DNA from 2 places in the Oerskovia sp. NPDC060338 genome. Region 2 is predicted to be linked to the other one. Evidence: riboswitches for the same ligand, from Rfam matches in the RefSeq annotation. Region 2 holds a riboswitch; the other holds the start of a gene.
What was found. Region 2 has a riboswitch for S-adenosylmethionine ahead of ACFWGN_RS15530 (rhodanese-like domain-containing protein). Riboswitches for the same ligand answer to the same signal wherever they lie in the genome.

Region 1: linked by a shared signal. The riboswitch ahead of ACFWGN_RS03910 (hypothetical protein) and the one ahead of ACFWGN_RS15530 (rhodanese-like domain-containing protein) in region 2 are both predicted to bind S-adenosylmethionine.

Annotation. Positions count from the first base shown of each region.
Region 1 covers NZ_JBHXCQ010000002.1:411,272-415,675, reverse strand. The annotation lists gene ACFWGN_RS03920 (hypothetical protein) at 1-316, shown strand, start outside; gene ACFWGN_RS03915 (NERD domain-containing protein) at 342-2,015, opposite strand; gene ACFWGN_RS03910 (hypothetical protein) at 2,078-2,839, opposite strand; SAM riboswitch class IV at 2,898-3,015, opposite strand; gene ACFWGN_RS03905 (hypothetical protein) at 3,111-3,908, opposite strand; gene ACFWGN_RS03900 (hypothetical protein) at 4,103-4,404, opposite strand, start outside.
Region 2 covers NZ_JBHXCQ010000012.1:87,502-91,905, reverse strand. The annotation lists gene ACFWGN_RS15540 (aminotransferase class V-fold PLP-dependent enzyme) at 1-909, opposite strand, end outside; SAM riboswitch class IV at 950-1,064, opposite strand; gene ACFWGN_RS15535 (phosphotransferase enzyme family protein) at 1,145-2,137, opposite strand; SAM riboswitch class I at 2,214-2,306, shown strand; gene ACFWGN_RS15530 (rhodanese-like domain-containing protein) at 2,313-2,777, shown strand; gene ACFWGN_RS15525 (O-succinylhomoserine sulfhydrylase) at 2,801-4,060, shown strand; gene ACFWGN_RS15520 (LLM class flavin-dependent oxidoreductase) at 4,132-4,404, shown strand, end outside.

The sequences.
Region 1 (4,404 bases), on a different contig from region 2:
GAGCGGGACGGCCGGCCTCTCCGAGGAGGGCTCGGCGTGCACCCTGGTCCTGCCGGCCGCCGGCTCGGCGCAGTACCTGTACGTCGAGGGCGACGACTTCGCGGCGGTCCGCACAGCCCTGGACCCCGTCCTCGCGCAGCACGGGTTCGCCGCCCTGGGGCAGACCGTGTTCGCGGACGGCGGGGCGGTCGAGGTGTCGTCGACCGACGACGCCGGGGCCGAGCTCGTCGTGTCGTCCGAGCAGACGTCCGTCGTCCGCCTGAACGCGCCGGTGCTGTCGGAGACGTGCGACGACGCGGAGCTCGAGCCGTCCTAGGGTGCGGGGCGGGTTGCCGCCGGCATCACCCGGCCACCTCCCACCTCACCGCCTTTCCCAACCTCCGCCGCACCGCTTCCCCGCCGACCTGTTCGATCCACTCGCGCGGCCCAACGACGACGAGCAGCGACCGTGCCCGGGACAGCCCGGTGTAGAGCATCTCGCGCGCCCGGGCGACGTCACGGACGCCGTTGACGGCGAGCACGACGACGGGGCGCTCGAGTCCCTTGAACCCGAGCACGTGCCCGTAGAAGACGTCCTCCTCGGCGAAGAACGCGTCCCAGTAGGCGGCGTGCCCGCCTAGCGCGACCTCGTTGACCTGGGCGGGGTGCCGGCGCCCGGTCGCGAGGAGCGTGACGGCTCCGGGGGCCCAGCCTTCGTCGAGCAGGGCGTCGACGGCGTCGTCAGCGGCAGCGACGGCCTGCTCCGCAAGGACGTCGACCAGGCGCACGGGTGGTCCGTCCATGCCGCGTGGACGGAGCAGGTCCTCGGACAGGGCGCCGAAGACCTGGGCGATCTGCTTGGTCGAGCGCAGGTTCTCGTCGAGGGTGACCTGGACCAGCTCGATCGGCACGTGCCCCTCGCGGGGGAAGACGCGTTGGGCGTCGTCCATGAAGACGTAGAGGCCGCTCTTGTCGGGGTCACGCAGGCACCTCATGAGCGAGGGCCACCAGAGGTCGCCGAAGTCCTGGGCCTCGTCGACGACGACCGCGTCGAACAGGTCGGCCGGTGACCGCTGGGCCGCGAGCTCTCCGAGGGCGAGCGGAAGGTGCCGTTCCCAGTAGTCGCCGTCGTCGTCCGCGCCTGCTGCGGCGCCCCAGGCGCGCGGCAGGTCGTGGAAGAGACCCACGTAGGTGGGGCGTTCGCGCACGGGCCAGGTCGCGACGACCCGTTCGAAGTACCGTCCGAGCCCGCGCGAGTAGCACAGGAGGGCGACGGACTCCCCGGCGCGCGCCCGCCGTCGGGCCTGTTCGAGCGCGAGCCACGTCTTGCCGGAACCCGCTCCGCCCACGACGCGCAGCCGCCGGGCCTCGCGCAGAAGGTCGAGGATGCGGCCCTGGTCGCGCGTCATCTGCTCGAGCCTGTCCTCGTGCGCTGCGGCCGCGGCGAGGTGCTCCGCCTGGCTGGGGAAGCCGCCCGCGAGCGCCTCGACGACCTCCTCGAGATCGGTGTCGGCGAGCGGCCCGTGCCCTTGGCCGTGCCGGGTGATCGCGTTGCGCACCCGTTCGGCGAGCCCATGCCCGCGTTCGAGGTCCCCTCGGTCGACGATCATGTCGCGGGGCAGATCGAGCGCCGCCCAGTCGGGTCCGACGTACTGGTGCGGGAACGCGACGAGGTGCGCGGTCCGGGACTCGGCGGCGAGCAGGCCGCGGTGCCGCAGCAGCGCCTGGAGTGCGTGCCGCGCCCCCTGCACCTGCCCGACCGGGTCGATGCGGTGCCGCTGGTCCCCGTTCCCCTGGTACCAGGTGCCGTCACGCCGTTCGATGTGCCCGCCCTTGACCTCGATCGCGGCGATCCCGAACCCCGGCCAGGCGACGAGAAGGTCTATCTCGTACTCCTGCTCCTCCTCCTGGAGGCGCAGGCCGTGGAAGACCACGGCGTCGTCGGGCAGCTGCGCCAGGAGCGCTTCGTGGAGGGTGCGCTCGGCGCCCCCGTCGGGCGGGTAGGCGGGTTCGGTCGGGAAGGTGCGGGGCGGCATGGCTCTGGTGTACCGGACCTGCCCGACGGCGTCACGCCCCGCGGGCGGACACGTCGCCCTGGTCACGGCTTTTCACCCGTTCGCATGGCTTCGTGGATGAGCGCGACGGCGACGACGTCGTCGAACCAGGAGGTGGGCTTCTCACGGACGACGACGGCCTCGACCCTGCCGGGTTGGACCTCGATCCCTGCGCGCAGGCGGTCGGAGACGGAGCGCAGGTCCCGGGGCACGAGGGCTTCCCACTCGGCGAGCCGGACGTACACGAACTGGGGGTCGAGCGGTGCGAGGCCGTCGCGCTGGACGGCGGGGTGCACGGACTGACCGACGGGATCGATGCGCCCGATCAAGCCCGTGTCGAGCTGGAACGGCCGAGCCCCTCGCGCGACCACCTCGGTGAACATCCCGTGCCACCTTCGAGCGGTCTGCGGTGTCGTGACGACGGTGTTGCCCTTCGGAATGTGGCGCACGACGCGGTCGAAGGCCCCGGTCATGTCGGCGGCTGCCCGCTCGAGCATCGCGAAGACCTCGTGGCAGGTGACGCACGGCGCGGTGAACCCGGTCGTGACCCCTCGCCGGAGCTCGCGGGCGTTGCGCCGGCACACCACGCAGAGCACCGAGGGGACGATGCCGCAGCCTTCGGCCCGATCGAACGGGGTCTGTGCAACCGGGTGCCGGAAGCACTGGATGGGGAAGGCGTCGTCCCCGACGATCGCCTCGCATGCGTCCTCCAGCAGGACCTGCCGGAGGGTGACCTGGGCCGTGCAGGCGGTCTGGGGGCTGACCTGGTCGGGGGCGGGGTTCGGGTTGATGAACGGTTCGATCATGCTTCTTCCTTCGTCGAGGAAGGGGGCCGACCAGCACCGAAGTCCGGGCTGGTCGACGACCCTGCGCTTCCCGCTACCGATCGGCAGCGGGCGGGTCTTCCTCCTGGAGCACCGTGCGCAGAGAGCGCGGTTGCCGGACCGGCACGCGGAGGGCGTTTCGCCGGTCACTCTTGACCTGGGGCATTTGTACTAGAACCCCGTGGTTGTGCGCAAATCGGGCGACGGTGGCCCGCACCGGGGGCGGACCGTCCGTCCCCCGACACTGCGCCCCTCAGCCGCCTACGGTGAGCAGCGCCAGGCTGGGGTGCTCGCGCAGCGCACGTTCACCGTGGGTCCGGTAGAGCGTCATGACGGCCACGAAGGGTGCATGATCTCCGGTGAGCAGGAGCGGTTCCGCCTCGGAGAACTGGCAGACGAGCCCCCAGCTCGTGGGTTCCGGGAAGACGGCTGTCATCGACGCGTAGTCGAACGAGAGCCACCGGCCTCGCGTCTGCACGAGAAGTCGGTGATTGCTCACGACGAGCCTGCTGATGCACTGCTCACGCCATTGCTGCCGAGCCTTGTTCCGGGCGGCAGTGCGCTGAGCGCCGTTGGAGAGCGCGGTCACGGCCAGGCCTGCGGCGACGAACAAGGGTCGACCGTAGAAGAAGCCCGATGTCTGCGAGTAGCTGACGTCCGTGCCGTAGTACCGGGCATAGCCGATGGGGACGTCGCAGAAGTACTCCTCGTTCGCGTACGGGACGACGTCCCAGACGGCCAGGGTCGCAGGTACTTCTCCCGCGAGGAGCTGCTGGCGCAGCGCCTGGGCGTCCCGCCACCCGCGCGCGGACGCGTCGCGCCGTCGGATGTCGATGAGCTCGGCCGCGCGGAACCGTCCCGTGCTGCGCCGGTGATCGCGATACGTCGCGGAGGCCTTGACGACCGCAAGGACGACGAGGGAGATCGGCGCGACGACGGCGCCCAGGAGGAGCAGGAGCATGACGAGCAAGGTCGAGCTGTCCGTCTGTTCTCCCCGGTCGAGGGCAGCGATGCCCGCCATGCAGCCGACGTAGGCGATCGGTGCGAGCACGAGCGGCACGGCCCAGCGAACGTGCCGCCTGACCGCCCCAGCTTTCGGTGCCGTCCGCGGATCCTCCATCGAAGCCCCCTGCCTCGTCGACGGGCGTGATGGTCTTCAGCCCGAACGATCGGGAAGACTACCCGACGAGGTCGGCCGTGACCTGCCACGGACGTCGCTCACGGCCGCAACACCGCACCGTCACCTCACAGCCGCCCCTCCCCCGCCTGCGCGGCCGTGAGGTAGCAGTACCAGCCGGGGGTGCGGGCGCCGTCGGACTGGAACGTGATCTTGTTGACGACCCCGTTCCGGTTCGTGATGGCCGACCACACGAGCGGGCCCCGCGCCGCGTGCGCGAGGAGCTGCTCGACCGCGCCGCGCGACGTGTCGGCGTTGAGGAACACGTCGTGGCCCGCGACCTGGGCGTCGATGAGCTTGCGGCCACCGTAGGTCGCGCGGTCGCCGATGCTCGTGGCCGACGTGGTGTCGCGCCACTGCGTGAGCCACG
Region 2 (4,404 bases):
CTCGAGCGCTGCGAGCGCGTCGCACGCCGAGGCGAGCGCGACCGCGCCGATCACGTTGGGCGACCCGGCCTCGTGCCGCGCGGGGGCGCTCTGCCACGTGGTGCCGTCGAGCGTCACGTTGCGCACCGCACCACCGCCCGCGAGGTAGGGCGTGCCGGCGTCGAGCCAGTCACGACGTCCCACGAGCGCGCCCGCGCCGAACGGCGCGTAGGTCTTGTGGCCCGAGAACGCGACGTAGTCCACGTCGCTCGCCGCGAGCGAGACACCGCGGTGCGGGACGAGCTGGGCGCCGTCGAGCAGGACGCGCGCCCCGGCGTCGTGCGCTGCGGCGACGACCTCTGCGAGAGGGAGGGACTCGCCCGTGACGTTCGAGGCCCCCGTGATCGCGACGAGCGCGTACGGGAAGCGGGACAGCTCGGCGCGCAGCCCGGACAGGGTCTCGGCGACCGTCGCGCCGCCGACCAGGACCGTGGCACCGCCCGTGCGCTGCCAGGGCAGGAGGTTCGCGTGGTGCTCGACGTCCAGGACGAGCACCCGGCCGGGCGTCCCGTCGGCCTGCGCCGGGACGCAGCCCGCGAGCAGGTTGAGCGAGTCGGTGGTGTTGCGCGTGACGATCGTGACGTCGTCCTCGCGGGCGCCGACGAACGCGCCGATGGTCTGGCGCGCGGCCTCGTAGAGGGCCGTCGACACCTGGGACAGGTAGCCCGCGCCGCGGTGCACGCTCGCGTAGAGCGGCAGGACCTCGTTGACGCGGTCGGCCACGACCTGCAGCGCAGGGGCCGACGCCGCGACGTCGAGGTTCGCGTACGGGACGCTGCGCCCGTCGACGAGCGGGACCAGGGTGTCGCTGCCCACGACGGGCAGCACGGCACACGAGGTAGGGGCTTCGATGACTGCGTGTGCGCTCATGGCACGTCCTCCGGTGGTCGTCGGAGTTCGCCCTGCGGCCCCTCCGCGCTTGCCCCCCTCCTTGTAGAGAGGGGCCCGGTCGTCACCCGGGGCACCCCGCCGCGGAGGAGGGTTGCCGGCCAGCAAACCGGGGTTTTGCGCTGGCGCTCATGACCTGGTGTCCAGGATGGGCGAGGCCCACGGAGCGTGTCAACCGGTGGGCACGGCGTCTCGGATGGTGGGCAACGGGGGTGCGTCAGGTGGTCGGAGCGGGTGCCGGGGAGTCGTCGCGCAGGGCCGCGACGCGGCGCGCGTCGGCGCGGTACATGGCCGCGTGGTCGAGGAAGTCGGACCGGCCCGTCTCCTCCGCGCGGCCGTCGGTGAAGTCCGCGATCTCCTCGAGCCGTTCGACCATCACGCTCAGGACCTCACGACGCGAGAAGGGCAGCCCGTAGGCCGCGACCAGCGCGTCGAGGCGCACGAGGGGGTCCAGGCGCCCGACGACGTCGCCCCCGTCCTCGCCCACGGCGTCCGCCACGAAGGGCGCGAGCCGGTATCCCAGGTAGGCCAGGTCCCGGATCCGCGGGCCGGGGCTCGCGGTGTCGAAGTCGATGAGGCCCACCAGGGTCCCGTCGCGGAAGACCAGGTTGTACGGGGCGACGTCGTTGTGGCACACGACCTCGACCGGCTCGCGCTGCGGGAGCTGCCAGGTCGGGGCGGCGGCGGGTACGGGGACGGCTGCAGCGCCGCCGACGACGGTGCCCCCGGAGGCCGTGCCGTCCGAGACCGCACCGCCGGCTGTGACCATGGCCGTGGCCGTGGCCGCGGCCGCGAGGAACCCGATGCTCGCGTCGTGCACGCGTCGCAGGAGCGCGCCCGCGTCGCGGAGCACCGACTCGCCCCAGAGCCAGTCGGGCAGCGGATAGTTCGCGACATCGCCCGGGAGGTAGGACAGGACCTCGCGCCCCTGGTCGTCGACGCCCAGCGGCTCGGGCACCTCGACGACACCGCTCGCCCGCAGGTGCGCCAACAGCGCCTGGACCGTGGGCGTCCAGGATCCGGCCGACCGGCGGACCGTGTCGCCGCTCCGCACGACGGTCGTGGAGTTGCCCCCGGTCAGAATCTCCTCGAGCGGGCCGCCTTCCTGACCACCTTCGCTGAGGGCGAGGGCTTGCGTCGAGGTCGAGGCACCGAGCCCCCTCCCTCGACAGGAATCCTCGATCTCACGGCCGGACGGGAAGCTCTCCATGCACGGCAACCTATCCCCTGCCCACCCTGCGAGACACCCGTTCCACTCCGTGGGCACCGTGGCGTACGATCCGACGCAACCATCCAGAGCGGCTGAGTGACTTGGCACGATGACGCCGCAGCAACCCCCCGGCGACGGGCGAGGGTGCTACCGCCACGACCGATGGAGGATCACCATGAGTGCCCCCGACCGCGCGACCGCTGCACCGGTCCCCGACGCCCGGCCCGCCGACGGCTACGCCGGCGACATCACGCCCCTGCAGGCGTGGACCCTTCTCCAGTCGGACCCGGACGCCGTCCTCGTCGACGTCCGCACCGACGCCGAGTGGCGCTTCGTCGGCGTCCCTGACCTGTCCTCGGCGGGCCGCGAACCGGTCCTGACCCAGTGGGTCACGGTCGAGGGCCGCCCCAACCCGGCGTTCGTCGCCGACCTCACCGCGGCCGGTGTGACCCCCGAGCGCCCGGTCGTGTTCCTGTGCCGCTCCGGTGCGCGGTCGATCGGCGCGGCCAAGGCCGCGACCGCGGCGGGCCTCGGCCCGGCGTACAACGTCCTCGAGGGCTTCGAAGGAGCGCTCGACGGCGCCGGTCACCGTGGTTCCGACGGCTGGCGCGCAGCGGGCCTCCCCTGGAAGCAGTCGTGAGCGCCGCGGCCGAGGACGGCGTCCTGCGCATCCCCGCCGGGATCCCCGGAGGCTCGGGCCGCGGCCCGCTCCCCCGCTCGGTGCGACCCGACACTCTCGCGGTGCGCGGTGGCCACGCCCGCTCCGAGTTCGAAGAGACGAGCGAGGCGCTCTTCCTCACGCAGGGCTACGTCTACGGGAGCGCCGCCGAGGCCGAGGCCGCGTTCACGGGCGAGGTCGACCGCTTCATCTACTCGCGCTACGGCAACCCGACCGTGCACACGTTCGAGGAGCGGCTGCGCCTCATCGAGGGCGCCGAGGCCTGCTACGCCACGGCGTCGGGCATGTCTGCGGTCTTCACGTCGCTCGCAGCGCTCGTCGGTGCGGGGTCGCGCATCGTCGCAGCCCGCGCGCTGTTCGGCTCGTCGCTCGTGATCTTCGACGAGATCTTCGCCAAGTGGGGCGTGCGCACCGACTACGTCGACGGTCACGTGCTCTCGCAGTGGGAGGAGGCGCTGTCGACCCCCGCGGACGTCGTCTTCTTCGAGACCCCGTCCAACCCCATGCAGGACGTGATCGACGTGCGCCGCGTGAGCGACCTCGCGCACGCGGCGGGCGCCGTCGTCGTGCTCGACAACGTGTTCGCGACCCCCGTGCTGCAGAAGCCGCTCGAGCTCGGCGCGGACGTCGTCGTGTACTCGGCGACCAAGCACATCGACGGCCAGGGGCGCGTGCTCGGCGGCGCGATCCTGGGCTCCGAGGAGTACGTCAAGGGACCCGTCCAGACGTTCATCCGCAACACCGGCCCCTCGCTCAGCGCGTTCAACGCGTGGGTCCTGGTCAAGGGGCTCGAGACCCTGTCGGTGCGCGTCAAGGCCCAGAACGCCGCGGCCTTCCAGGTCGCGACCGCGCTCGAGGAGCTGCCCGGTATCACGGCCGTGCGCTACCCGTTCCTCGCCTCGCACCCGCAGGTCGAGCTCGCCAAGGCCCAGCAGAGCGGCGGCGGGACGGTCGTGACGTTCAACCTCGACGTGCCCGGCGCCGACGACCCGGGCACGGACCCCGAGCTCCTCAAGAAGCGCACGTTCCAGTTCCTCGACGCGCTGCGGATCGTGGACATCTCCAACAACCTGGGCGACGCCAAGTCCCTCATCACGCACCCCGCGACCACGACGCACCGCAAGCTGGGGCCCGACGGTCGTGCCGCCGTCGGGATCGCAGAGACGACCGTGCGCTTGTCGATCGGCCTCGAGGACCCCCTCGACCTGATCGAGGACGTCGAGCAGGCGCTCGCCGCCCGCTGAGGCGCCCGCCGCACCGCACTCGGCGGACGGTCCAGGAATACCCCGGCCGTATCCCGGGGTTGCACCTGGCGATGACTACCTCGCCGCGCCTCTCCGTCCTCGACCTCGTCCCCGTCCGTTTGGGACAGTCCAGCTCCCAGGCCATCGCCGCCTCCCTGGACCTCGTGCGCCTCGCCGACCGCCTCGGCTTCACGCGCTACTGGTTCGCCGAGCACCACAACATGCCCGCGGTCGCCGCGTCCGCCCCGCCCGTCATGATCGCGGCCGCCGCCTCGGTGACCGAGCGGATCCGCGTCGGGTCGGGCGGCGTCATGCTCCCGAACCACGCGCCCCTCGTCGTGGCC